One region of the Limnobacter sp. SAORIC-690 genome, then DNA from elsewhere that is predicted to be linked to it. Evidence: predicted binding sites of a transcription regulator. Region 1 holds the regulator's gene; the other holds the start of a gene.
What was found. The regulator NrdR, encoded in region 1, represses ribonucleotide reductase genes. The targets are predictions, from matches to a motif close to CACNANATNTNGTG.
Positions count from the first base shown of each region.

Region 2: a site for NrdR is predicted at 3,459-3,472, ahead of BSZ31_RS01610 (ribonucleoside-diphosphate reductase subunit alpha). Genes of this name have one in related genera too.

Region 1 covers NZ_MQVZ01000001.1:144,676-166,289, forward strand. The annotation lists gene BSZ31_RS00665 (peptidoglycan DD-metalloendopeptidase family protein) at 1-148, opposite strand, end outside; gene tyrS (tyrosine--tRNA ligase) at 466-1,737, shown strand; gene BSZ31_RS00675 (histidine phosphatase family protein) at 1,734-2,459, shown strand; gene glyA (serine hydroxymethyltransferase) at 2,513-3,757, shown strand; gene nrdR (transcriptional regulator NrdR) at 3,776-4,288, shown strand; gene ribD (bifunctional diaminohydroxyphosphoribosylaminopyrimidine deaminase/5-amino-6-(5-phosphoribosylamino)uracil reductase RibD) at 4,314-5,447, shown strand; gene BSZ31_RS00695 (riboflavin synthase) at 5,456-6,085, shown strand; gene BSZ31_RS00700 (porin family protein) at 6,130-6,648, opposite strand; gene BSZ31_RS00705 (DUF3047 domain-containing protein) at 6,768-7,517, opposite strand; gene BSZ31_RS00710 (TIGR04283 family arsenosugar biosynthesis glycosyltransferase) at 7,539-8,891, opposite strand; gene mgtE (magnesium transporter) at 8,906-10,402, opposite strand; gene BSZ31_RS00720 (putative Na+/H+ antiporter) at 10,424-11,683, opposite strand; gene BSZ31_RS00725 (chorismate-binding protein) at 11,714-13,507, opposite strand; gene BSZ31_RS00730 (patatin-like phospholipase family protein) at 13,565-14,767, opposite strand; gene BSZ31_RS00735 (NADP-dependent malic enzyme) at 14,853-17,168, opposite strand; gene BSZ31_RS00740 (aminotransferase class I/II-fold pyridoxal phosphate-dependent enzyme) at 17,292-18,467, shown strand; gene BSZ31_RS00745 (lytic transglycosylase domain-containing protein) at 18,471-19,331, opposite strand; gene BSZ31_RS00750 (UbiD family decarboxylase) at 19,749-21,332, shown strand; gene BSZ31_RS00755 (hypothetical protein) at 21,310-21,614, opposite strand, start outside.
Region 2 covers NZ_MQVZ01000001.1:351,706-359,826, reverse strand. The annotation lists gene ffh (signal recognition particle protein) at 170-1,567, opposite strand; gene BSZ31_RS01625 (inner membrane protein YpjD) at 1,615-2,454, shown strand; gene BSZ31_RS01620 (PP0621 family protein) at 2,454-2,711, shown strand; gene ampD (1,6-anhydro-N-acetylmuramyl-L-alanine amidase AmpD) at 2,748-3,311, shown strand; gene BSZ31_RS01610 (ribonucleoside-diphosphate reductase subunit alpha) at 3,539-6,475, shown strand; gene BSZ31_RS01605 (ribonucleotide-diphosphate reductase subunit beta) at 6,594-7,802, shown strand.

The DNA.
Region 1 (21,614 bases):
CCATTCTCTCCAACAGGCCCACCAAGGTGTCACCCCGTCGAATCCGTTCCTCTGCAACCAGAGGGTCAAAGGTGTACACACCCTGATCAGCCAGATTGAGTTCAACCGCCTCAACCACCACATCAGAATTGATCAGAGCGGAATCCACAGGGGAATTTTGAACAGAGCCGGCGATTGCAACCACTGCACCAAGAACAGGGAATGAAAAAAACCCTACAATGACCCACTTTCTATGATTGTGAGATTGTGGAAGCGCGGAGTCGGCATATTGCCACCCCGACTGAATAAAGCGCTTGGTAAGAGAAAAGCCCTGTCCCCACGCGGCGATTGCTCGCTCTAATAAATTCTGAAGCATCATGTTTTAGTTTTAAAGGTGTGAAATTTCACGTGCCGATCGCCCACAATCAGCTTTATTTTCAAAAATACAACACTGAAGTTTGCCAGAGTGTAACAAAGGATTGCCAAATGAACCAGTCACCTGATAGAAGGCCCCCCAAAATTACGGAAATTACTGAGAATTTATCTGATTCCGTCCGGCACGCCCTAGAAGTGACCAAGCGTGGCTGCGAAGAACTGTTGATTGAGACCGAATGGATTCAAAAATTAGTTCACAGCGAGAAAACAGGCAAACCCCTGCGCATCAAATTGGGTTTGGACCCCACGGCACCCGACATTCATTTGGGTCACACAGTGGTGCTCAACAAGCTTCGTCAGTTGCAAGATCTGGGCCATCAAGTCATTTTTTTGATTGGTGACTTCACGTCGATGATCGGCGATCCTTCGGGTCGCAACAGCACCCGTCCACCATTGACCAAGGAGCAGGTGCAGGAAAACGCAAAAACCTATCATGAGCAGGCCGTTAAAATTCTGGATCCACAACGCACTGCAATTGAGTTCAACAGCAAATGGCTGATGCCACTGGGTGCAGACGGCATGATCCGCCTGGCCAGCAGCTACACCGTGGCGCGCATGCTTGAAAGGGACGATTTCACCAAACGATATCAATCAGGCACACCCATCGCTGTTCATGAGTTTTTATACCCACTGTTGCAGGGCTACGATTCGGTGGCATTGGAAAGCGATTTGGAGTTGGGTGGTACTGACCAGAAATTCAACCTGCTGATGGGCCGGGAGTTGCAAAAGCAAAACGGCCAGAGTGCGCAGTGCATCTTGACCATGCCACTGTTGGTGGGCACCGATGGTGTCGACAAAATGTCGAAGTCCAAGAACAACTACATCGGCGTGACCGAAACACCTTCCAATATGTTCGGCAAGGTGATGTCCATTTCGGATGAACTGATGTGGAACTGGTATACCCTGCTCAGCTTCAAATCCCTTGCTGAGATTGAAAACCTGAAACAGGCCTGCGCCAAAGGAGAGAACCCGCGCAACGCCAAGGTTGCACTGGCCCAAGAGTTGGTTGCGCGCTTCCACAGCGCTCAGGCCGCAATCGATGCACTGGCTGAATTCGAAGCACGTTTCAAGCAAGGCGCGTTGCCCGAGGACATGCCCGAAGTGAGCCTGAATTTGCCTGAAGGCGATTCAGACGCCGGTTTGGCCTGGATTCTGAAAGCTGCAAACCTCTGCGAAAGCAGCAGCGACGCCAACCGCAACATTCAGCAAGGCGGGGTGAAAATTGACGGGGAGAAGATGTCGGACAAGGCCACACGCCTTGGCAAGGGCAGTTATGTCATTCAAGTAGGCAAACGCCGCTTTGCCAAGGTGCACCTGAATTGAACAGCCAAGCTCTTGATTTTGGTGCAATTGTCAGCAAAAAACCGGCAGGGTCGCGCTTCATCTTGGTGCGCCATGGTGAAACCGACTGGAACAAGGAGAAGCGGTTTCAGGGTCACACCGACATCGCCCTGAATGCGCACGGACTCTTGCAGGCTCAATTGCTTCGCAAATACTTCGTCTCCCTGGAAACGCAGGGAGTGCCGCTTTACGATGAGTGCATCAGCAGCGACCTAATTCGGGCGCGCGCCACGGCAAATACCATTCACGGCGCCAGAACACCCGCCATGCAGTTGAATGCGGGTCTTCGGGAGCGTGATTACGGCCATCTGTCAGGCCTGACAGGCGATGAAATGCAAGCCAAGAGCCCAGAAGAATTCGCGGGCCTTAGAAACCGGGTGCCTGATGCCCCCTTGCAAGGCGGGGAAAGCCTGTTTCAGTTTTACAGCCGCGTGGTGGGAACGTTCGAGCACATTGGCAGCGCCCACGCGGGCAAAACAATCTTGCTGGTGGCCCATGGTGGTGTACTCGATTGTATCTACAGGCACTGCACTGGCGAGCTACTGCAAAAGCAGCGCGAGTGGCAACTGCACAATTGCGCGCTCAATGTGATCGACATTGACCCGCAGGGAAACAAACATGTTGTTTTGTGGGCCTGGCTAGGGCACCTGAACAACGACAAACCCGGCCAAAACATGGACGAAGTCGATGGTCGAATCGCTTGAAATCATTTAGAATGTTGGGCTTGTCTTGAACCCAATCCTTTCCGGAAATCGTTATGTTTGAACGCCAAAAGGGCATCGCCCAAACCGACCCAGAATTGTGGACTGCCATGCAGCAGGAAACCACTCGCCAGGAAGACCACATTGAGTTGATCGCGTCCGAAAACTACGCCAGCCCAGCCGTGATGGAAGCCCAGGGTTCACAACTGACCAACAAATACGCGGAAGGCTATCCAGGCAAGCGCTACTACGGTGGCTGCGAACATGTAGACGTGGTTGAAGACCTGGCCATCGAACGCCTGAAAAAACTGTTTGGCGCTGAAGCCGCCAACGTACAACCCAATTCCGGTTCACAGGCCAACCAAGCCGTGTTCTTTGCCTTGCTGCAACCTGGCGATACCATCATGGGTTTGTCGCTGGCTGAAGGCGGCCACCTTACCCATGGCATGCCACTAAATATGTCGGGCAAGTGGTTCAACGTGGTTTCTTACGGCCTGAACAAGGAAGAAGCCATTGATTACGACCAGGTCGAAGCCCTGGCCCGTGAACATAAGCCAAAAATCATCATCGCCGGTGCATCGGCTTACGCCCTGCGCATCGACTTTGAGCGCTTTGCGAAAATTGCCAAGGAAGTGGGTGCCTACTTCATGGTGGACATGGCCCACTACGCGGGTCTGATTGCTGCTGGCGTGTACCCCAACCCTGTGCCGCACGCTGATGTATGTACATCGACCACACACAAAAGCTTGCGCGGCCCACGTGGCGGCATCATTTTGATGAAAGAAGAGTTGGCCAAGAAAATCAACAGCGCAATTTTCCCTGGCATTCAGGGTGGCCCTCTAATGCACGTCATTGCAGGCAAAGCCGTGGCTTTCCACGAAGCCCTGCAACCCGCATTCAAGGAATACCAGCAACAAGTGGTGTTGAATGCCAAGGCTTTGGCTGAAACCCTGGTTGAGCGTGGCCTGCGTATTGTGTCTGGCCGCACAGAAAGCCACGTGATGCTGGTTGACCTGCGTGCCAAGGGCATTACAGGCAAGGCCGCTGAAGCTGCTTTGGGCAATGCGCACATCACCGTGAACAAGAATGCCATTCCAAACGACCCTGAAAAGCCGTTTGTCACCAGCGGCATTCGCTTGGGCAGCCCAGCCATGACCACGCGTGGTTTCAAGGAAGAGCAGGCCCGCGCGGTAGGTCACCTGATCGCCGACGTACTTGAAAACCCGGAAGACGAGGCCACATTGGCCACCGTTCGCGCCAAGGTCAAGGAATTGACCAGCCAGTTCCCTGTTTACAAGTAAGCAAGGGGCCACGGCGTTATGAAATGCCCCTTTTGTGGCAACGCCGACACCCAGGTAGTCGATTCGCGCACGTCTGAAGAAGGCGACGCGATTCGGCGCCGCCGACAATGTAGCAGTTGCGGCAAACGCTTCACCACCTATGAACGGGCAGAACTGTTTCTGCCTGCCATTGTCAAGAAAGACGGATCACGCGTCGAATTTTCCAGGGATAAACTGCGCGGCAGCTTGATGCTCGCCTTGCGCAAACGCCCTGTCCGGGCGGAAGCCATTGACGAAGCCATTTCAAGTATTGAAGAAAAACTGTTGGTGAGTGCTGCCCGAGAGGTGGACACCAAGTTCTTGGGCGAGTTGGTGATGCAACAACTCAAGCAGCTCGATACTGTGGCCTACATTCGCTTTGCCTCAGTGTACAAAAGCTTTGAGGACCTGCAAAGCTTCTCAGAAGAAATTGCGCATCTGACTGCACCGGCAGAAAACATCACGGGCAGCATCAAGCCAAAATCACGCACAACCGCCAAAAAAGGCGCTTAAAAGTAACTGAGAAGTAACTGAGGCCATGGCCACCCTTTCACCCACCGACGAACACTGGATGCAGCATGCGCTGAACCTGGCCTGGAAGGGCCAGTACAGCACCACGCCCAATCCGCGCGTAGGTTGTGTATTTGTGCGCGATGGGGTTGCAATTGCGGAGGGCTTTCACGCCAAAGCAGGCGAAGGCCATGCTGAAGTGCAGGCGATTGCGCAAGCCAAGGCGCGTGGCGTTTGTTTAAAAGGCAGCACAGCCTATGTCACACTGGAACCCTGCGCCCATCACGGCCGCACAGGCCCCTGTGCACAAGCGCTAGTGGCCACAGGTGTTCAACGGGTGGTGGCTGCGGTTCTTGACCCCAACCCGCTGGTGGCAGGCAAAGGCATGGCCATTTTACAATTGGCCGGCATTGAAACTTCACACGGTGTGCTGGTTGAACAAGCGCGCTGGATTAACCGTGGGTTTTTCAGCCGTATGGAACGCAAACGCCCTTGGGTGCGCTTGAAAGTAGCCAGCAGTGCGGACGGCGTTAGCGCCTTGAATAATGGCGTTAGCCAGTGGATTACTGGCGAAGAAGCACGGCTGCACGGGCACCACTTGCGCGCGCAGGCCTGCGCTGTGCTCAGCGGCATTGGCACGGTGAAAGCCGATAACCCACAACTGAATGTGCGTGGTATTGACACCGAACGCCAACCGCTGAAAGTGATCGTGGACAGCAAGCTGGAAATTTCACCGGAAGCCCGCTTGTTACAAACCGGGCGCGTGCTGATTGCGCACACTGAACCACAAACGCCAGCTTGGCTTCTTACCCACCCAAACGCCGCAAATATTGAGGCGTTGAACGTGGCCCCAGTGGCGGCAGGTTTGCATGCAGGCAAAGTAAAAACGGATTTGCTGCGCCTGTTACAAGAACTGGCACAGCGCGGTATCAATGAATTGCACCTTGAGGCTGGTTTTGGGCTCAATGGTTCGTTTCTGCAAGCCGGTGTGGTGGATGAAATTGTGCAGTACATTGCCCCACGTTTTTTGGGACCAGGCCAGGGCCTGTTCCGCCTGCCCGAACTAGAAATCCTGCCCGCCTATGCAAGCTGGGCTATTCATTCATTTGAGCAAATTGGACAAGACCTGCGAATTACGTGGGTTCAAAATAACCAGGAGTAGTTGCACCCATGTTCACCGGAATCATTGAGTCGATCGGTCAAATCAAATCTGTAGACCCCCTTCAGAATTCTGCCTATGCTGGCGTACGCCTCGCGGTGCATGCCCCAACGCTGGATTTTTCAGATATAAAACTTGGCGACAGCATCGCCATCCAAGGTGCCTGCATGACAGTTGTGGCCATGGCTGACCACACATTTCATGTGGATGTGTCGCAGGAAAGTCTGTCAAAAACCGTGGGGCTAAGCCAGCCCGGTGAAGTAAACCTTGAAAAGGCCATGCGCTTGTCGGATCGAGTTGGCGGCCACTTGGTGAGCGGCCACGTGGACGGCTTGGGCAGCGTTACGGAATTCGAACCAGTGGGTGAAAGCTGGCACCTGCAAATTCGGGCACCGAAAACCCTGTCGCCTTTCTTTGCCTACAAGGGCTCGGTTACTGTGAATGGAGTCAGCCTGACAGTCAATAAGGTAGATGATCATGATTCAGGCGAATGCGACATTCACATCAACCTCATTCCACACACGGTGCAGATGACCACATTGAAACATTTGAAAGCAGGCAACCCGGTCAATCTGGAGATTGACCAGATCGCCAGGTACTGCGAGCGAATCGTGAAGACCATGAATCTGAATCAGGGCTAAATAGCCCGAGTGTTAATAAGAAGGGGACCGAGGTCCCCTTCTTATTAAAAAGTGTAGTTCACGGTGATGGTGTAGCCGTCCGCTTTAACATTGTCCTTGTCATAGAAATTCTCGTAACCGATTCGATACTCAAGCGGGCCAACAACGTATGAAATGCCGAGTCCGTAAGCCGCCGAATCACCTGATTCCGAAACGCGTATTCCAGCTCCCTGTGCAGTGATCTCGAGGTCGTTGTATTCCAAACTGCCGTAAAGTCTTAAATTTTCGTCTCCCAACGGGTAGGTGCCTACAATATTAGCGCTGACATAGCGGTCAACCTCAAATACTGCTCCCGCAAAGTTACCTTTGCTTTGACCACGCCCCAAACGACCTTCCAAGGCAACGAAACGATTAACCCTATAACCACCAACAACCGAGACTGTCGATAAATCAAATGTCACGCCTTGCTGTTGATAATCAATGTTGGAATAAGAACCCCCCATATAGAGTCGACTTTTGTCCAGGGTCATGGACATGGTCGAAAGAGGCAGCAAAAGTGCGGTGGCGAGAATTAATTTTTTCATGCAGACATTACTCCTTGAGACAAGTCTGCACTATAAATTAATTTACTTTTGTAAGTAATTTACTCATTTTGGGGGGTTGCGCAATCGCCATAAATAGGTAGTTTTATCATTCACCTCAATTACAGAGCTTGCACACTGCCAAACAAAGCCTTGGCTTTCGATTGGGTATTGTCTGAATCAGCCCCCAGCGCAATGCCTGTGAACATCACAGGGCCTTCCGGCAGTTCTTTGCCGAAGGCTTTGCGGGCATCGGCCTGCAAATCCCTTCGTTCCGAAATCAACTCCGCGGCGCTGGCCGCATCACGCACAACAATATTTCTCACACGGTCGGTGTAGGGGTTGTCAAACACCTGGCCCACTTTTTCACCTGGCGAGCCCCACACATAACAAAGGGTGGCCGCGGGCAAACGCTCGCCTGAGACAGTGCGCGCCGCAGCCAATGCAAGGCGGGTGCCCAAACCCAGTTTTCCTTCATCAATTTGAATAAAGGCACACACCTTCGCACCCGCGTCGTCGCCAGCCTTGGTTTGCAAATTCGCCTTGGTGGGTTGAGTCAATATTTGCCACTGCCAAGTCAAAGTGTTCAAAACTGTGGGTTTGGCAAAGGCATACACCAGCGAGCCGTAGGCCATGTCAGCCTCGGCCTGCAACACAGTTTGATTGCCCTGCTTCAACAACTTGAATTGGGTTTGCGCCGCAATGTCAGGGTGGTACTGCGCTTTCCATGGCGCAGGAATTCCGGCAGCAGGGTCTGCAGGCCAGGGCTTTAGCACGCCCGCGCCCTGGGCCAGAGCACCGCTTGATATGCCTGCAACACCGAATAACAAAGCTGCTTTAAAAACACCCGTCATCAACACAAAACTGCGCATACGAAACCCTTCAACACCTTTTTAATCGATACTTGAGTAACGTACAGGCCAATCAACAGGTACACAACCCGATTCAATCGCCCGCCCCAAGTCAGCAGGCTCATCAATGTCCAGTTGCGATGACAACCACACAGCCCGCAAACCTTTACTCCTCAATGCGGCGCGGGTTTGCTCCGCCACACGGGCAGTGCCCCACTCTATCAATTCAGAAAAAATTTCAGGCACAACGCGGTTGCAAGCCAAGGCCACATATCCACCATCGTGTGCAGGCACGAAAGCCAGTCCCTGTTGCCGGGCAGTATCGATCAGTTCACGCAAATGGCTTGCTGTAAATTCGACTGCATCGGGCCCAAGAAGCACCACAAGCTCACTGCCGTTCAGATGCGTTTCAACCGCAGCTCGCATTCGCACGCCCAGGTGCCCTTCTGGTTGAACGTAACATTGAATGGCCCTGCCCTTCAGCAAGGTGGCCCACTCTTCGGGAGTACCGCCATCGGTCCACAGCGCCACATTCACGCCCTGTAACTTGTCCAAGGTACTCAACAACAAATATCGGGCAAACATCGCGCATTGCTCGGCACCCAGCATGGGGATCAACCTTGTTTTCACCCGGCCGGCCTGCGGATACTTGGCAAACACGGCCACAGTGACAGGCAACTTTTGCCGGGTGTCCGCATAAAGCCTTGCCAAGGTATCTGCGGGCACTCCGCGCCAATATAAAAACCGGAAGCGCCACATCAACACAATCGTTGCCCAAGCGCCGTTCACGTCCCATCGACGCCCCGACGTAAATACCGGGGAAGCAACTGCCACAAATTTTTGTGGTGCCACTCGCTTTAAGCGCTTGCACAGCTCAACGTCTTCCATCAGGGGCTGTTTTGGAAAACCTCCAACCTGATCGAACAACTTGCGACCAACAAACAAAGCCTGATCGCCTGTACCAATTTTAGTCAGCCTCGACCGATGATTCATGAACCAGGCCACCACAGGCAACCATGCACTTTTGCCATCAATACACACATTGAAGCGGCCCCAAGCGCTTGCATCCAACTTGAACAACAATGCCTGCCAAGCCGCCTTGGTCAACACTGTGTCTGCATGCAAAAAGAGCAGTACATCCCCACGGGCTTTTTCAGCACCCGCGTTCATTTGTTGCGCCCGCCCCTTGCTGCCTTGAATGGCAAGCACTTGCGTGTGTTCGGCCAAAGTTTGTAGAACTGGCCAACTCTGGTCAGTAGAGCCGCCGTCTACCAGCAACAACTCGTCACCTTGCCGAAGCAATTGAAGCAGCGCTTGAATTCGAGACAAAAAGGAATCATCGCCAGGCACCGGAACCTCGTTGTACACCGGCATGACAATAGAAATGGAGGGCATGAATAGACGCCGCTCTAAAAGAACAGGGAGGCCAGCCCCAGGAAAATGAAAAAGCCCATGCTGTCGGTGGTGAATGTGAGTAGCACTGAAGACCCCATGGCAGGATCCCGACCGATCTTCTCAAGTCCGAGAGGTACGAGCACGCCAATGAGCGCGGCTACAAGCAAATTCAGCATCACTGCAAGTGTCATCAGCAAGCCCAACATCACGGCATTCGGAGATCCAAAATACAAACCCCATGCGGCAAGCCCCGCCACACTGCCCCACACCAAACCGTTCAACCCGGCAATGGCCAGCTCTTTTTTCAACAACAGTTTGAAGTTGGCCGCAGTTACTTGGCCCAAGGCCAGGGAACGGATCATCAAGGTCATTGTCTGATTGCCGGAATTACCGGCAATGCCCGCCACAATCGGCATGAGTGTGGCCAAGGCGACCACTTTGGCGATTGTGCCCTCGAAAGTGTCGATGACACGGCTTGCAAAGAAAGCGGTACACAGGTTTAAACCCAACCACAGCCAACGGTTTTTAGCAGACTCCCACACCGAGGCGAACAAGTCTTCTTCTTCACGCAAACCCGCACTGGACAGCAAATCTGCTTCGCTTTCTTCGCGAATCACATCCACCACTTCGTTCACGGTGAGGCGACCGATCAACTTGCCAGATGGGTCGAGCACGGGGGCAGAAACCAGGTCATAACGCTCAAAGGCCTGCGCAGCCTCATAGGCATCATCCAGTGCCGACAACATCAGCACCTCGCGGCTCATTACCTCACTCACAAGGGTTTCCGGTTCATTGACCAACAACCGGTCCAAAGGCAAACTGCCCTTGAAATGATCCACACGATCCACCACAAACACTTGGTCAGTTTGATCTGGCAGCTCGTCGAACCGGCGCAGGTAACGCAACACCACTTCCAGTGTCACATCGTCGCGAATGGTCACCATGTCGAAGTCCATACGCGCACCCACGGTGTCTTCGGGGTAGCTCATGGCGGCGCGCAGTTGCTCGCGCTCCTCAAGGCTCAAACTACTGGCCAGTTTTTCAACCACATCCCGTGGCAGGTCAGGCGCCAGCTCCGCAATTTCATCGGCATCAAGCGATTCCGTGGCAGCGAACAATTCTTCGCTGTCCATGGACTTGATCAAACTCTCCCGAACCGCATCGCTCAGCTCGAGAAGAATGTCACCGTCGCGATCGGAGCGCACCAAACCCCAAACCAGCATCCGCTCCTCTTGGGGCAGACTTTCAAGTACATAGGCCACGTCGGCCGGGTGAAGCAAATAAAGCTTGTTACCCAGCTCGGTCAGATGCTGGCGGTGCACCAGCTCCTCAACCAAACTTTGCCGCTCGGGATTAACCGTGGTTTGCTGGTTGTGAACAACACTCTCGATTACTTTTTGTTTACGCAACAAGGCCTGCACTTCGGCCAAGGCCCTTTGCGCATCATCGAGATCGTGAGGCAGCTCAATGGCTGGCTCTTGATCGTGGTAATCGATGTTTTGTTCGCTCAAAACAAAATCCCTGAAAACTGTTTACAACAATTGAAAAGCAGCGACTGCCACCAGCGTAGGCCCGAGTGCAGCCAAAAACAGTTTGCCCGCATTGATTGAGCCGTCGTTGAAATACTTTTGCAAGATGGCAAAACCAGCCGGGTTGGGTGCATTCGCAATCACCGTTAAACCACCCCCGGTTACAGCACCCGCCACCAACGCATACTTGAATTGGTCATCCACACCCTCTACCAGCGAGCCAAGGTAAGTCAAGGCTGCGTTGTCTGTAATTGCCGTCAACGCAGTGGCTCCGTAATACAGCGCTGTGGGGCTCATGCCCTTCAAAGTGTCTTGTAACCACCAGGCCTGCATGCCACCCAATACCACCAAACCAGCCAGAAAGAATGCAACCATCAACCCTTCTTTCAAAATCAGCTTGTCTTGATAGCGGCTGTAAGCAGTTGTATATCCGAGGAAGAACAGGAACAGGCCCATGAACATCGCTGCATGGTGGGCAAATACCACTACACCCACCAGAAACAACAGGTGAGTAGCAATAACCCACACGGGCATGTCTTCTTTGGGACCGTTTTCGGCAGGCTTTTTCATGGCGGTCAGTTCTTTGGCGAACAAGAAGGTGAGTACCGTCGCGTTCACAAACACAGCAATCGCGGCTTTCCAGCCGAACATGGTCAACATGTATTGCATGTCAAAGCCCCATTTGGCCGCCACCATCAACACAGGCGGTGCAGCAAATGGCGTTAAGGTGCCACCAATTGAAATATTGACAAACAACACACCAAGAGTGCCGTACATCAATTTGTTGCTGATACCTTGCGTGTAAAACCGGTCGCGCAGTAAAAAGGCCGCCAGTGTCATGGCTGCGGGCTCAGTGATGAACGAGCCCAACAACGGTACGATGGACAAAGTGGTGAAAAAATACGCCACTTGCCTGTCGATTGGGATCACAGAAGCTACCACGCGCACAATGCGACCAGCCAGCACCAGGATTGGCTTGCTGGCAGCAATCACCATAATCGCGAATACGAACAAAGGTTCGGTGTAATTGCGCGTGTCTACGTATTCAATTGCGCTGGTTTGACCAATGATGAAAAACATGAACACAACCAGCACCATGGCCCAAAAGCCGAACACGGCCTCCACTTCACCCAGCAAATGCCACAAGCCCGAGTGATTTGGCTGCGAGTGCGCCAGGCGCTCAAAGTATTTGGTTGAAAAGGTGTGAATGACAGCAATTGCAAAAAGAATCGCGCCAATCAGTTCAATGGTGGTCGGGTTCATCTCACTTCCCTTTTTGTTTATTGTTTGTTTTTAGTTGGCAGAAAAAAACACCTTGTCGTGTACATCAACCACTTTCGCAACAGGCACCCAGCCTCGCAAACTATTGATCAGCCACACTTCTTCAGCGCGTTGCAAGTCTTGCACATTCAGCGTGGTTTGCCGAATCGTATTTTCCCTTAAAAGGCGGGCACGCAACACCCCGGGCAACAAATAAGTACCGGCGCTTTCGCAAATTTGTGGTGTTAACCACTCGCCATCAATTTTAAACACCACATTGCAGCGGCAGGTTTCAGTCAACAAACCTTGCGAGTTGAAAAGTAGAACATCAAAAGCACCATTCGCCTGATTCTGAAAATACTCATACTCAGGTCGGTACGTGGTTTTGTGAAGCACAAACTCGGGCTTGCCTTGCATGGCTGAATTGGCCAAACGAAGCAGCACGGGAGTCAAATCCTGTTCCAGTTCATGCAGTTCAATTCGCGTGTCCCCGCAAGCATCCAGCAAACAACGTGCACGGAAAACGCCATGAGTATGTTTGTGAGCCACTGCATCTAGGTTCAATCGAACCCGTTGTTCATCGAATAAAAACGAAAACTGCTTGGCTGCGCCTTCCATTCTCTCCAGATGATCGTCCAGATGAATCCACTTCCCATTCTCCAGGCGCAAAGTTTCAAGCACCTGAAAGTCGCAAGTGGCCTCACGTAGAAAGGTAGTTTTTTGCCACCACTCTTTTTTCTCATCGCTTGCGGTGGAATACCAGGTGATACCGCTGCCCACACCGTACTCCAGTTCATCTGCCTGTTCTATGACAGTACGAATCGGTACGTTGAATTGAACCCCACCACCCGGGCTCAGCACACCAAGCGCCCCGCAATACAATTTTCGGGGCGCTTGTTCCCATTGCGCAATGCGCAACATGGCCTGCGATTTGGGCGCACCCGTCACACTGCCACAAGGAAAAAGAGCCTCAAACAAATCCACCAAAGTAGTACCTGGCAAAGTTCGCCCAGAAATACTGGAGGTCATTTGATCGACAGTGGGCAGATGCATGACATCGAACAGGGAACGTACTTGAACTGACTTTGGCTGGCAGACCTTGGCCATGTCGTTTCGCAACAAGTCAACAATCATCACATTCTCGGCACGGTCTTTTTCACTGTCACTCAGTACATCCAGACCACCCAACACAGGCCTTCGGGTCCCCTTCATGGGTGCGGTTTGCAGTTCATTGCCGTCCCACCGAAAAAACAGCTCGGGCGACAAACTGATTGCGTTGAACACGCTGCCGCGCAGAAAAAAACTTTGGGGTGCAGACTGGCTTGCATAGAGATGCTGGAAAACAGCCCATGCATCCAGTCGCGGATTGGCTGCCTTAAGCCGTGTGGTCAGATTGATTTGATAGAACTCGCCCGCCTCAATGGCCTGCCTCACCTGCTTGTAGGTTTCTTGATAACGCTGAGCCGTTTGTTGATCCAGCCAAGGCATGAATTTGGACGCCGAGGGCAATTGCTGCAACTGCGATTTGCCCAGCACGCTCACCTGGTTCGGTTCAAAAGCATGAAACTCGAGCAATGGGAAATTGTGTGGCATGCAAACCGGCAAAGCTGCATCGAAAACCGGAGCAGCTTCATAGCTTAGGCCACCCACCACATACAAACCCTGTTTGGACCACTCGTGGGCCTGCTCAATCATGCCGCGTACTTCGTTTGCATCGAAGGTACTGAGCACCCGAACCGGTTTGCCGTGCGCGACACAAAGACCGTCATCACCCTCGGCCTGGGTCATCCTGGCATGCCAAGCAGCAGAAACCAAAGGTGAATGCATGGGGAAAACGCCTGAACTGCCTCGAAGCGCTAATTGTAACGCGGCTTGGCGCGGAACTCAGCGGCCTGACTGACCCAGATGGAAGAACTCGTACACTGCATCTTTCTTGGCAATCGTGTCGGCGATACCCATTCGAATCAACTCGCGGGTGTAATTGGCCTCAAACAGCAAATAACTGGCCAAAGACGAACCACTGGCCTCCGTGGCTCCCAATGCGGACAACAGGGTGCGCACGGGTCGGGGCAGATCTTGCGTGTGACGTGCCGCAATTTCGTCAATCCGTTCTGAGGGTGAAATCACCAACAGCTCAATCGGTTTCAATGTGGTTTTCGTGGCCATCTCGGGAGGCAACAAGCCCAGGGTTTTGTTCACCCGGCTTAAACGCTCAATGTCGATCGACAAACTGTCCAGAAAAATGGAAGCCATGGCATGGCCCGCAATTTGAGCCAAACTGGGATATGCATTTTGAATTTCAACACGCTGGGTGTGGTCTTTGTCCGATTGACTGGAACCAATCACCATCACTCGGTTTGCACCCAAATGAATTGCTGGGCTAATTGGGGCCAGTTGGCGAATAGAACCATCGCCAAAGTGCTCCATTTGCCCTTCAATGTTCAGCTTCACCGCGGGAAAGACAAAAGGAATTGCTGCGGAGGCCAACAAGTGCTCGACTGTAATACGGTCAGGCAATGCCACCCTTTGCGTTCTGGCCCAGCTCTCGATCACTTTCTGGGTTTGAAAGAAGGTCACGCTACGGCCTGAACTGTAGCTGGAAGCAGTCACCGCCAAAGCGTGAATTGTGCCGTTCTCAAGCGCCTCGTCCAGTCTTCGGAAATGCAACAACTGATGAAGCAGGTGTGACAGCGGAGAATTATCGAGTAAGCACTTGGGGCGCTTGCGCAGCATCCAACCAATTGAAAGCGCCGACAACCAACGCGCACCGGTGCGAATAATACCCAAGGAATCAGAGCGGAATACTTGATCGGAACTGAAGTTCTCCCAAACCTTGAGCATTCGATCGGTGGACTGATAAAAATTGCGCCCCGCGCAGGCCAGGGCCGCTGCATTGATTGCACCGGCTGAAGTGCCGCACAAAATTTTGAACGGAAAATCGAATTCGCGCTTGTTTTCTTGCTCAAACCACTTGGCTAGCTGATGCAGTACCCCCACCTGATAGGCAGCCCGTGCGCCACCGCCTGACAACACCAGTCCGGTGATGTCATCGTGCTCTTCAGTGTGAAATGTGTCTTGATCGCTCATGAAACCATTGTGCGACACATTTCGAATAAGTTAAAACAAAAACAGGCGTGTCTTGCACGCCCATTTGTTGTTTTAAAGCGCTACTTTAAAGCGAACTAACCCGCTCTGAATTTGCATCAAGAACAGCCAGTGCAGTCATGTTGACAATACGACGCACTGTGGCGGAAGCAGTCAAGATGTGAACCGGTTTGTCGGAGCCCAACAAAATTGGCCCCACGGCAATGCCGTTGCCAGCCGCCGACTTTAGCAGGTTGTATGAAATATTGGCTGCGTCAATGTTTGGACACACGAGCAAATTGGCTTCACCAGTCAAGGTGGAACCCGAGAAAATGGTATTACGCACCTGCTCATCAATGGCGCAATCACCGTGCATTTCGCCATCAACTTCCAGCCAGGGTGCAATGTTGCGAAGAATTTGAAGCGCCTCACGCATCTTCACGGCGGAAGGCTGGTTGCTGGAACCGAAGTTGGAGTGCGACAACAATGCAGCTTTGGGCTGCACACCCAAGCGCAGCATTTCCTCGGCAGCCATCAAGGTGATTTCAGCAATTTGCTCGGCTGTGGGATCGTAATTCACATGGGTGTCTACCAAAAACACCTGGCGGTTGGTCAACATCAGGCCGTTCATGGCACCGTATGTGTTGCAGCCTGCGCGGCGACCCAGTACCTGGTCCACATAGTGCAAATGCAAGGAGTGAGTACCAAAGGTTCCGCAGATCATGCCGTCCGCATTGCCTTTGTGAATCATCATGGAGCCAATCAGAGTGTGGCGGCGACGCATTTCAATTTTCGCGTAGGCCTCTGTGACACCCTTGCGCTTGGTCAAGTCGTGGTACATACGCCAGTAGTCCTTGTATCGCTCATCGTACTCAGGGTTAATTAACTCAAAATCAACACCGGGCTTAATGCGCAGGCCAAACCGCTCCAGGCGGCGTTCAATTACAGCAGGGCGACCAATCATGATTGGCTTGGCTATTGCTTCATCGACCACCACTTGCACCGCACGCATCACACGCTCATCTTCGCCCTCTGCAAATACAATGCGGGAGGTTTGCGGTGTTTCGGCCACACAACGTTTGGCCACCGCAAAAATTGGCTTCATGAACGTGCCAGAGTGATACACAAACTGCTGTAACTGATCCTTGTAAGCTTCCAAATCGGCGATTGGGCGCGTGGCCACACCGCTTTCCATGGCTGCTTTGGCCACAGCGGGTGCAATGTGCACAATCAAGCGGGGATCGAAAGGCTTCGGAATCAGGTATTCGGGACCAAAACTCAGGTTTTGGGTGCGATAAGCGGAGGCGACTACATCCGATTGTTCTTTGCGAGCCAGCTCGGCGACAGCTCGAACTGCCGCGATTTCCATTTCTTTGGTAATGGTGGTTGCGCCCACATCGAGCGCTCCCCTGAAAATAAAGGGGAAGCACAGCACGTTGTTCACCTGGTTCGGGTAGTCGGTGCGACCCGTACACATAATGGCATCGTCGCGGACTTCCTTCACCTGCTCGGGCAAAATTTCCGGTGTGGGGTTGGCCAAGGCCAAAATCAGGGGTTTGGCCGCCATGGCACGCACCATGTCTTGCTTCAAGACGCCGCCCGCTGACAAGCCCAAAAACACATCTGCATCTTTGATTACGTCAGCCAACACACGCGCATCCGTTTGCTGTGCAAACAAATCTTTGTCAGGGTCCATGTTGGTGGTGCGGCCTTTGTAAACCACACCATCAATGTCGGTGACCCACACATTCTTGCGCGGAAGGCCCAACTCGACGAGCAACTCGAGGCAGGCCAGGGCCGCAGCACCTGCGCCAGACACCACAAACTTCACTTCATCCAGTTTTTTACCGATTACTTCAAGACCATTCAAAATGGCCGCGCCCACTACAATCGCAGTGCCGTGCTGGTCATCGTGAAATACAGGAATATTCATGCGCCCGCGCAAGGCACGCTCAACCTTGAAACAGTCTGGTGCCTTGATGTCTTCAAGGTTGATGCCGCCGAATGTGGGCTCCAGCGATGCAATGATCTCGATCAGCTTGTCGGGGTCGTTCTCGTTGATTTCAATGTCGAACACATCAATACCGGCAAACTTCTTGAACAGTACAGCCTTGCCTTCCATCACGGGTTTGGCAGCCAAGGGGCCGATGTTGCCCAAACCGAGCACTGCTGTACCGTTGGTAACCACACCCACCAGGTTTGCCTTGGCGGTGTAACGCACCGCATTGAGGGGGTCTGCCTCGATTTCTTCGCAGGCTGCTGCAACACCGGGAGAATAGGCCAATGCCAGGTCACGCTGGTTGACAAGGCTTTTTGTCGCCGAAATCTGCAATTTCCCAGGCTTTGGAAATTCATGATATTCAAGGGCGGCCTGCCTGAAGCGCTGATCCATTGGTTGAGCCATATAATCTTCTCTTTGAGGTGAACAACAGAACCGAAAATTATAGGCTCAGCCAGTGAAGCTGTCCCTAGGGGTTTCCACAAATCGCGCAACTTGTTGGCGCCACTCACTAACAATGGTGAAGAATTGAAGCAGTCCAGCCTTGGCAATCTCGTTCAACCCTTCCATGTCATGGAACTGGTGAAAGCAGCAGACACCCTGCACAATCAGGGAAAACCGGTGATTCATCTTTCAATCGGCGAACCCGACTTTCCCATGCCCGAGCCAGTGGAACAGGCACTGGCCCAGGCCATTTCGGAACACAAAACCCGATACACAGCAGCGCTGGGCTTGCCAGAGTTGCGTGAAGCCATCAGCCTGTTTTACCAAACGAATTTTCAGGTTCAGGTGCCAGCCCACCAAATCGTGATCACCTCAGGTGCATCTGCCGCACTGATGTATGCCTGCCTGGCCCTGATCAACCCCACCGACAAGGTGCTGCTAACCGACCCTGGCTACCCCTGCAACAAAACTTTCGTGCAAATGGCGGGTGGTATTCCTGATTTTGTACAAACTCAAGAGGCACACAACTTTCAGCCCAGTTGGGCTGATTTGTACAAACAATGGACGCCACAGACAGCAGGTGTACTTTTGGCCTCGCCCAACAACCCCACCGGCACCCAACTTGGTGCTCGAGCCATGCAGGAAATTGTTCAAGGCGTAAGCACTCAGGGTGGTTTTGTGATTGTTGACGAAATTTACCAGTCGCTGTGCTACGACCGCCCCGCCCAAAGTGTGCTTCAAGTAACTGGAGCACCCAGCGAACAAATACCCGTGGTGGTCATCAACAGCTTCTCAAAATACTTTGGCATGACAGGCTTACGCCTTGGGTGGATGGTGGTACCTGACACCCTGCTACCAGCCATTGAACGGTTTGCCCAGAACTTGAGCATATGCCCCAACACACCCGCGCAATGGGCGGCGTTGGCCTGCTTTACGCCGGAAACGCTGGCCATTTGCGAAGAGAGGCGACAGGTATTCAAGGTTAGAAGAGACTTTGTGGTGACCGCACTTCCCAAAGCAGGCATCGAGTTACACTCGACACCTGACTCCGCATTTTATGTGTACGCCAAATCGCCTTATGACAGTGAGCGCTACTGCAGGGAATTGCTGGAACAGGCTTTTGTGTGTGCTGTCCCCGGCAAGGACTTTTCCGAATTCCGGGGAAGCGAAATGATGCGGTTCTCGTATGCCAATTCGATGGACAATCTGGAAACTGCCATCGAACGGATACGACTTTTCAACAAAGGCCAGTTGCCCTAACGTTTAGCCTTCCGAACCAGCCACAGACACGGCAGATACTTTTTGGTTGTTTTCTCGAGAGGCAACCAAGCTGCCTTGTTGATACGCCGAATCAATTCGGGATTTCAGGGCCAACACTTTGCCGGGATAGCCACCATCATTACCGTGAATGGCTGCGCCAACATACCAGCGAAGACCCGCATGAACAGAACCAGTACGGCGGGTGTATTCGCGAATGATTTTCGCACCAACACGCATGTTCATTTCAGGATTCAGGGGTGACCAGTCGCCCGGCGACAAAGCCTCAAACTTGTCTTTGTGAATTTTGGGCATCACCTGCATCAAACCGCGCGCACCCACCGGGCTTGCCGCAAATGGATTGTAAGAGGACTCGATACCCACAATCGCGAGGATCAGGGTGGGTTCTACTTTCTCTTCCTTACCAACCTTGTAGGCCAAACGAACAATAGACTCCACTGCCTCGGGCGATACGCTGTAGCGCTTTGCCAAATACGAAGTAATTTGACGTTGGCCTGCTGTCAGCGGTTTGCTCGAATCAATCGAATTGAACTTCACAGGCATCAGGTTTTTGGAACCCGACGGGGTCGCCGAAGCCTTGCTTGTGTTGTTAACCACCTCAGCACCACCGGCTGCAAGGCCAGTGCTGAGCAAGTCGATTTCAGTGGCGAAAATTGCCTGCACGGGGGCAGAGAAAAACACCTGACTGCGAAGTTCAGCGTTGGACAGCAGAATTGCCACTGCACCAGCTACCAGAACTGACGTTGCCACACCGAGACCGGTGACAGCATGTTTCAAAGATTGAAGTAAATTCTGAGACTGGACCTGCTGGCCATTCACGCTCAGAACGGTTTCGTACTGCTTCATGCAACCTCCTCTGCTACGCAAACGCAGGCTTAACCCTGCATTGTTTGACTCAGCGGTGCATCTGCCTCCATTTTGTCCGTGAGGCAGAACGTTCTGCTTTAACCAACTACAACAAGTACTGCATGGTTAAAACACTCTTAAGATGAAGTTAGGCAGACTTGAGTTCCCTCAAGTTTTACCCTCCAACTGCGTTTGTGTGACTTAGGTGATACCTGTCACAAAGCTGACCGGATTCTAGGGTCAACCCGGGCAGTGGTCAATCCAAAATCTGGTAGAGTCTTTCTACTCAAAACAAGAACTTACCCCCATCGCTAGGCGTTATGCGCTTTTGGGGGGCTTGAAAAAGCCCTCTAGGTGTGGGTTGTAATTTCTTGTTAACTGTTCCTTTCGGACCACAAACAGGCAGTTTTTTTCACAATGCGATACAAGAACCTTCGAGACTTCATCGATTTACTCTATAAAGAAGGTGAGCTTCAGCGAGTACCCGAATCGGTCAGTCCAATTCTGGAAATGACCCACCTTTGCGACAAAGTGCTGCGCGCCGAAGGCCCGGCTTTGTTGTTTGACGCGCCCGAAGGCTACAAACACCGTGTATTGGGCAACCTGTTTGGCACACCAAAACGTGTGGCTATGGGCATGGGTGCCAGCAACACCGAGGCGCTGCGGGACATTGGCCGCACTCTGGCCTACCTGAAAGAACCTGAACCACCCAAGGGAATGCGAGACGCACTGGACAAGTTGCCTTTGGTGAAACAGGTGCTGTCAATGGCCCCAAAAGTGGTCAGTAAAGCACCATGCCATGAAAACGTAGTAGAGGGCCCCGACGTTGACCTGAACCAGATACCCATTTGGACTTGCTGGCCCGATGATGCAGCCCCTTTACTCACTTGGGGTTTGGTGGTCACCAAAGGCCCAAATCGCAAACGCCAAAACCTGGGTATTTACCGTCAACAACAAATTGGCAAAAACCGGCTGATCATGCGCTGGCTCGCCCACCGGGGCGGTGCGCTCGATTTTCGCGACCATGCACTGAAGTATCCCGGTCAACCTTTTCCAATTTCAGTGGCCCTGGGCGCAGACCCAGCCACTATTCTGGGTGCGGTGACGCCTGTACCCGACACCCTTTCGGAATACCAGTTTGCTGGTTTGCTGCGCGGCAGCCGCACCGAGCTTGTAGCCTGCAAAGGCAATGAACTACAGGTGCCGGCTGAAGCGGAAATGGTGCTGGAAGGTCACATTTACCCCTATGAGCACCCAATTGCCGTGGCCGCCCGCAAAGGCAGAACCGACGGCGAAGTGCCCAAGATACGCGACGGTGTCACCGTGCTTCGAGAACCCCCGCCCGTGCCAGAATACCTGAAGGGTTGGGACTGCGCGCTGGAAGGCCCGTACGGCGACCACACCGGTTATTACAACGAGCAAGACTGGTTCCCCGTATTCACTGTGGACCGCATCACGCTGCGCAACGATGCCATTTACCACAGCACCTACACTGGCAAACCACCCGATGAGCCTGCCGTATTGGGTGTGGCTTTGAACGAGGTGTTTGTGCCGATACTGCAAAAGCAGTTCCCGGAAATTGTGGACTTTTACCTGCCTCCAGAAGGCTGCAGCTACCGCATGGCGGTAATTTCCATGAAAAAAGCGTATGCCGGGCACGCCAAGCGAGTCATGATGGGCGCCTGGAGCTTTTTGCGCCAATTCATGTACACCAAGTTTATTGTGGTCGTGGACGATGACGTGAACGCGCGCGACTGGAAGGAAGTTATTTGGGCGATCACCACCCGAATGGACCCCGTGCGGGACACCGTGTTGATACAAAACACCCCGATTGACTATCTGGACTTTGCAAGCCCGGTGAGTGGGCTGGGTGGCAAGATGGGACTGGACGCCACCAACAAGTGGCCCGGAGAAACCACGCGTGAATGGGGCCGAAGCATTCAACCTGACCCCAAGCTGGATGAACGTGTACGAGAACTTATGAGTCGCTTGGGTCTGTAGAAGGCTCAGTCGCCGAACGAGAAGCCCAAGGGCTTTTCGTTTGAAACCAGAACATGCCTGCTGCAAGGGCTACAGCGCCCAAGCCGGCGCGCAAAGCCACTTTGGAAATGGGCTGTCGAAAACGCAGCAGTGCCGTTGAGGCCAGCATGCCGAGCAGGGGATACTTTTTCAAGCCATCTTGCCAAAATTGGCCACCCAGACTGACCACAGGGCCCAAGGCGCGCATGTTGCGCTGACCCAACCACCCGCCAAATTGCCTGAACACATTGACCCAGGCAAATT
Region 2 (8,121 bases), 200 kb from region 1:
GCCTCGCCTTCAAGAAAACCTGCCTTGCGTGCCTAGCAGGGCCGGTGTTGCCCAGCATGGGCGACAGAGAACGGACCCGACCCGCAGTTTAGGAGGGTCGTTCTCAGGCATCGCAAGGTTCAGCAAGGGATCAACAGGTTTTCTGGCGAGAGATCGGAACACAACCCGATTACATGCCTGGAAACCCGCCGCCTGGCGGCATGCCGCCACCCGGAAAGCCACCTTTCCCGCCGCCACCCATTTTTTTCATCAACTTGGCCAAGCCACCTTTCTGCATGCTTTTCATCATGTCGCGCATTTGCTCAAACTGCTTGAGCAAGCGGTTCACTTCTTGAACCTGTACGCCAGCACCTGCTGCAATACGGCGCTTTCGAGAGGCTTTCAAAATATCGGGCTTGGTTCGTTCGGCAATGGTCATGGAAAAAATAATGGCCTCGGTGCGTTTCATCTGCTTCTCTGCGGCGGTGGCATCCACATCGCCCGCCCCTTTCATCAATTGGCTGGGCAGTTTGTCCATCAGGCCTTGCAGGCCACCCATGTTGCGCATCTGGCTAATTTGCGCCAAAAAGTCGTTCAGGTCGAAAGCCTTGCCGCTTTTCAGTTTTTTCGCCAGTTTTTCGGCTTCGTGTTGGTCAATGCCTTTTTTGGCTTCTTCCACCAAGGAAACAATGTCGCCCATGCCCAGAATTCGGCCCGCCACGCGGTCTGGGTGGAATTTCTCAAAGCCGGTCAGTTTTTCGCCCACACCCATGAATTTAATGGGCTTGCCGGTAATTTGGCGCACGGAAAGGGCGGCACCGCCTCGCGCATCACCGTCCATCTTGGTCAGTACCACGCCGGTCAGGGGCAAGGCCTCGTTAAAGGCTTTGGCCGTGTTGGCGGCGTCCTGACCCAACATGGCGTCAATCACAAACAGGGTTTCAGTCGGGTTCACCGCAGCATGCAAAGCCTTGATTTCATTCATCATGGCTTCGTCTATGCCCAAGCGGCCCGCCGTGTCCAGAATCAGCACATCAAAAAACTGGCGTTTGGCGTGGTTCAGGGCAGCCAGTGCAATGTCCACTGGCTTTTGGGTAATGTCGGATGGAAAGAACTCGGCGCCAGCTTGCGCGCTGACTGTTTTCAGCTGCTCGATCGCCGCAGGGCGGTACACGTCGGCTGAAACGGTCAGCACTTTCTTTTTCAGGTTGTCTTTTAAATACTTGGCCAGCTTACCTGTGGTGGTTGTTTTACCGGCACCTTGCAAACCCGCCATCAAAATCACCACGGGGGGCTGGGCCGCCAGGTTGATTTCTTCTGTTTTCTCGCCAATCAGCTTGATCAACTGTTTGTGAACAATGCCCACCAAGGCTTGGCCGGGGGTGAGGCTGTTCAGCACTTCCTCGCCAAGCGCCTGTTCTTTCACCTGGTTGATGAACTCTTTCACCACCGGTAGGGCCACGTCGGCCTCCAGAAGCGCCAAGCGAACTTCCCGCAACATTTCCTGCGTGTTGGCCTCGGTGATGCGGGCTTCGCCTTTGATATTTTTGACAACGCGCGTTAGGCGATCGGAGAGGTTTTCAAACATCGTGTGGTGCCCCTGACTCGTGCTATGAATCGAGTAAACTGATTGGTATGAACAACACAATATTGTACGCGTTCGCAGTGCCCCTGCTGTCCGCCTCGGGTGGATTGGCGGCGCTGAACGTTTTCGGCAAGTGGTCTGCACCCGCCGCGTTAAACCGCGCGCTGGTTGCTTTGGCCTTGACGGTCTCGGGTTATTTATTGGGCACCTTGTTGTTTCAAACCGATGGCATGCACTTCGGCTTTGTTCTGGGCCTGATGTGCGTGGCTTGGTTGGCCTCACTGGTGGCCTTTGTAGAAAGTTTTTTCAACCGTGTGCCGCTGCTTGAATTAATTGTGTTCCCGCTGTGCGCAGTTGTATTTTTGCTGCCCTTGTGGATGGGGGAAGATTCCGCCATTCGAATGGCAGGCGATCATCTGTTTCAATTGCATTTGTTGATCGCGCTGGCAGCCTACAGTTTGTTGGGTATTGCCGCCGCCCATGGCATCGTGATGGCGTTTCAGGAAAAAGCCTTGCACCAGCCTGTGGCCACCACCCAGGAAAACCGCATGGTGCGGGAGCGGTTGCTGGATCAATTGCCCTCTTTGCTTACCATGGAATCGATTCTGTTCCGGCAGCTTTGGGCTGGCTTTGTGTTGTTGTCGCTTACCCTGATTACCGGCTTTCTGTTTTCCGAAGAATGGAGCGGTAGCAGCTGGCGCTTTGATCACAAAACCCTGTTTGCCATCATTTCATGGTGTTCATTTGCAGTGCTTCTGGGCGGGCGTGTGGTATTTGGCTGGCGCGGAAAAGTAGCCCTGCGTTGGTGTTTGGGCAGCTATGCAGTATTGGTGTTGGCTTATTTTGGTACCCAGTTTGTGCTGGAGTTTATTTTGAAAAGGGCAGTTTGATGGGTCGTATTCTGTTTTTCCTGGGCCTGGCGTTGGTGGCCTGGATTCTTTTCAAAAGCTGGCAGCGCAAACAATTGGGTGAAAAGCCCGGTGTAGACGTTAAACAAAAAGGCAATCTTGGCCGTAAAACCCAGGAAGAGATCATGCCTTGCCAACACTGCGGTGCCTACAGCCCCATGTCTGAAGGTGTGATGATGCAGGGGCGCTTCTACTGCGGCATGGAGCACGCCAAGGCGGCCGGAGAGAAAGTTCGCTAAGTTTTGAAGTGCATTGACCTTTAGAAGGGGCACGCCATGTGGCTGGACGAAGGCTGGATTGAAGAAGACTGGGTGCACCGCCTGCAAAGCCCCAATCAGGATGCACGCCCCATGGGCACTGTAGTGGATACCCTGGTTGTTCACTGCATCAGCCTGCCCGAGCGGGGGCGAGACCCCGCGTTAATCACTGACCTGTTTTTGAATCGACTCGATTGTCATGCGCATGTTTCATTTGGCGAGTTGATTGGCCTGCATGTTTCTTCGCATTTTCTGATTGATCGAGACGGATCGATTACCCAATTTGTATCCTGTGAAAAACGGGCCTGGCACGCTGGAATTTCAGCCGCAATGGACCGTAGCAATTTCAATCATTTTTCAATTGGTGTTGAATTGCTGGGCGATATTTATACCCCATTCGAGCAGGCTCAATATGCCAGCCTGAAGCGTCTTGCTTTGGAGTTACAAGCACGTTATCCACTGAGATATGCCATGGCGCACAGCGAGATAGCACCCACCCGGAAAACTGATCCGGGACCCTTCTTCGACTGGAAAGGTCTTCGTAAATCAAACACCTACGAACTTCAGATTGACGGCCTTTGAAAGGCCGTTTTTTTGTTGCACTGCGGTTATCCCAAGCTTGTCCACAACTTGTTCACAGGGGATAACTGTGTGCACAAGTTGGGGATAAGAAAGTGTTTGCCAAATCGTGTTTCGACCACTACAATTAGTTCCAAGCCACATACAAAACACAAGATATAGTGGTTGCCGGTTGTGCCCCACTACAAAAACAAACCCTCAAGAACACGTATATTCCAGGAGAAAGATGCATGCTAACTAGCCATGGACCCTCAGATTTGGCGAGCAATTTGGCAACTGATGCGCCCTTGTCCACCTCTAAGCCTGCAGGTGCAGCGCCCGTGGTTGACAGCGCGTACTCAAACTACAAAATTATTCGCCGAAATGGTGCCGTGGTTGGTTTTGAGCCCAGCAAAATTGCCGTGGCCATGACCAAAGCATTTTTGGCAGTGAATGGCGGTCAGGGTGCAGCTTCCGCACGCATTCGCGAACTGGTTGAGCAGATGACTGGCAGCGTGGTGAACGCACTGGTGCGTCGTCAGCCTTCTGGCGGCATTTTCCACATCGAAGACATTCAAGACCAGGTTGAACTGGCCCTGATGCGCTCCGGCGAAGCCGAAGTGGCGCGTGCCTATGTGCTGTATCGTGAACGCCGCGCCCAAGAACGTGCTGCCAAACAGGTGGAACAAGCTGAGCAGCATGCCCTGAATGTGATCGACGGCGACATCAAGCGCCCACTCGACGTTGAGGCACTGAAAGCGTTGATTGAGAGTGCTGCGGTTGGCCTGAATGAAATTGACGTTGCGCACCTTCAGAAAGAAACCCTGAAGAACCTGTATGACGGCGTGAAAATCGATGAGGTGTTCAAGTCGGCAATTCTGGCCTCACGTGCCATGATCGAGAATGAACCCAGCTACACACTGGTTACTTCCCGCCTGTTGCTGCACACCATTCGCCGTGAAATTATTGGCCGCGAAATTGCGCAAGACGAAATGGCGCAGGTGTACCCTGAGTACTTCCCCCTGTTCATCAAGAAAGGCATTGCCGCTGGCCTGCTCGATAATCGCCTGGCCCAGTTTGACATGAAGAAGTTGGGCGCAGCCCTGAAGTACGAACGCGATTTGCAGTTCGACTACCTGGGGCTGCAAACTTTGTACGACCGCTACTTCCTGCACGTGGAAGGCACCCGCATTGAAATGCCACAGGCGTTTTACATGCGCGTGGCCATGGGCCTGGCCTTAAACGAAGTGGACCGCGAAGCACGCGCCATTGAATTCTATGAAGTGTTGTCCACATTCGACTTCATGAGCTCTACGCCCACATTGTTCAACAGCGGCACCATTCGTTCACAGCTGTCTTCTTGCTACCTCACCACCATTGGCGACGACCTGGACGACATTTACGAAGGCATCAAGGAAAACGCATTGCTTTCCAAGTTTGCTGGCGGCCTGGGTAACGACTGGACCCCCGTGCGTGCATTGGGCAGCCACATCAAGGGCACCAACGGCAAATCACAAGGTGTGGTGCCATTCCTGAAAGTGGTGAACGACACGGCTGTTGCTGTTAACCAGGGTGGCAAGCGCAAAGGCGCGGTGTGTGCCTACCTGGAAACATGGCACCTGGACATTGAAGAATTCCTGGAACTGCGCAAGAACACTGGCGATGATCGCCGCCGCACCCACGACATGAACACCGCGAACTGGATTCCCGACCTGTTCATGAAGCGTGTGATGGAAGGCGGTAACTGGACCCTGTTCAGCCCATCCGACTGCCCAGATTTGCACGACCTGTACGGCAAAGCCTTCGAGAAAGCCTATGTGGGCTACGAAGAAAAAGCCGCGCGTGGCGATTTGAAATTGTTCAAAACCGTGGAAGCAGCCAAGCTGTGGAGAAAAATTCTCTCCATGCTGTTTGAAACCGGCCACCCCTGGATTACGTTCAAAGACCCTTGCAACATTCGCAGCCCCCAGCAACACGTGGGCGTGGTGCACTCATCCAACCTGTGTACAGAAATTACCCTGAACACCAACGAGAACGAAATTGCGGTGTGTAACCTGGGTTCTGTGAACCTGACGCGCCACTTGAAGCCTGCCGACAACGGCGAGCTGGTACTGGACCACGAGAAGCTGCAGAAAACTGTGGGCGTGGCCATGCGCATGCTGGACAACGTGATCGACATCAACTACTACGCAGTGGCCAAGGCACGCAATTCAAACCTGCGCCACCGCCCTGTGGGCATGGGCATGATGGGCTTTCAAGATGCGCTCCACATGATGCGCAAGCCTTATGCGTCACGTGATGCAGTTGAATTTGCCGACGAAAGCATGGAAGCCATTTGCTACTACGCTTACGAAGCTTCAACCGAGTTGGCTGCCGAGCGCGGTGCGTATAGCACCTTCAAGGGTTCGCTGTGGGACAAGGGCATCATGCCTTTGGATTCGCTCAAGCTGCTGGAAGAAGAGCGTGGCGGTTACGTGGAAGTGGATACAAGCAGCCGTATGGATTGGGACGCACTGCGCGCTCGCATCAAGAAGCACGGCATGCGCAACTCCAACTGCGTGGCCATTGCACCCACAGCAACCATTTCCAACATCATCGGTGTGGCCGCTTCCATTGAACCGACATTCCAGAACTTGTATGTGAAGTCGAACCTTTCGGGTGAATTCACCATCGTGAATGAACACTTGGTGCGCGACTTGAAGCGCCTGGGAATTTGGGACGAAGTGATGATTTCTGACCTGAAGTATTTTGATGGTTCAGTGATGAAGATTGACCGTATTCCGGAAGACCTGAAGCGCCTGTACGCCACCGCGTTTGAAATGGACCCACGCTGGCTGGTTGAAGCTGCAGCCCGTCGCCAGAAATGGATTGACCAAGGCCAAAGCTTGAACATTTATATGGCTGGCGTCAGCGGCAAGCGTTTGGATGACACGTACAAACTGGCCTGGATTCGCGGTTTGAAAACAACCTACTACCTGCGCACCATTGGTGCCACACACGCCGAGAAATCAACTTTGGCCGGTGGTGAGTTGAACTCGGTGAATGCGGAAGGTGGTGCATCTGCCGCGTTTACATCGGCCCCGGCCACTGGCCTGGTGCCCAACCTGCCTGAGCAAGAAATTGAAGGCAAGGTGTGCACCATGCGCCCAGGCGATGCCGGCTTCGACGAGTGCGAGGCTTGCCAGTAAGTTTTTTGAATAAAAGACCAGCGATTTGGGCAAGTTACCAAGACTTGCCCAAGTGAATAAAAATGAACATAATGACACTGTGACTTTATACAGTGTATTAGTTAAGGAGTTAGAAAATATGCTGTCTTGGGACGATGAGTTTGATGCAGCCATGGGCAAAACAGCAACTGCTGCCAAGCCCCCCGTGCAAATGCCGCCTGCCATGGGGTCTGTGGCCTCGGGTTTTGCTGCGCCTGCAGCCAGCCAAGGTTTGTATCAGCAAGCTGCGCGCCCTGTGGTGCAGCAGCCTGCCGCTGAAGGTGCAAAGGCTGGCCGTGTAAACGCTGCCGACAAGCGCGTAATCAACGGTACAACCGACGTGAACCAGCTTGTGCCCTTCAAGTACAAGTGGGCTTGGGAAAAGTACCTGAGCCAGTGCGCCAACCACTGGATGCCACAAGAAATCAACATGGATCGCGACATTGCGCTTTGGAAAGACCCCAACGGTTTGACTGAAGACGAGCGCCTGATCGTGAAGCGTAACCTGGGCTTTTTTGTAACAGCCGATTCACTGGCTGCCAACAACATTGTGCTGGGTACCTACCGCCACATTACAGCGCCCGAGTGCCGCCAGTTTTTGCTGCGCCAGGCGTTTGATGAAGCCATTCACACCCACGCTTACCAGTACATCGTAGAAAGCCTGGGTATTCCTGAAGCGGAAACATTCAACGCGTACAACGAAATTTCCTGCATTAAGGCCAAAGACGATTTCTTGCTGCCGTTCATTGATGTGTTGACCGACCCCTCATTCAAAACCGGCACGCTTGAAGCAGACCAAACACTGCTGAAGAGCTTGATCGCCTTTGCCTGCATCATGGAAGGCATGTTCTTCTACGTGGGCTTTGTGCAAATTCTGGCGCTGGGCCGCCAGAACAAAATGATTGGTGCTGCCGAGCAGTTCCAGTACATTTTGCGCGACGAGTCTGCACACTGCACATTCGGTATCGACCTGATCAACACCGTGAAACTGGAAAACCCACACCTTTGGACCCCGGAATTCAAGGAAGAGATCAAGGCCATGTTCCGCAAGGCTGTTGAACTTGAACACGCGTATGCCGTAGACACCATGCCACGCGGCGTGTTGGGCTTGAATTCTGCCCAGTTTATGGAATACATGAAGTTTATTTGCAACCGCCGTTCCAACCAGATTGGCTTGGGCACCTTGTACGAAGGCGCAAGCAACCCATTCCCATGGATGAGCGAAATGATGGACTTGAAGAAAGAAACCAACTTCTTTGAGCGCCGTGTAACTGAGTACCAAACTGGTGGTGCGTTGAGCTGGGATTAATCCACACTCACAGTTAAAAAGTGAACTTAACAGCTTAAAACTGAACTGTTTTCAGCTAAGAGTGAACTGAATCAGAGTTTTGAGGTGGCGTGCTCAAGTTGAAGTCAATGCACGTGGATGTTCCTTGAGAATCGGACTGGCGATATTTCTTGGATGAAAAATCGCGGTCCGGTTCTGGAAGTTGAAGCTTAAAATTGGACTGACCGCCGTTTCTAGAAGTTTTAAAGAAAGACTCCACGGAAGTTTATTTTTAGTAAGTCACGTAAAAGAGTTGCCAGATGCAGGCAATCAGAAAACAAGTTTGACTAATTCAAACTCA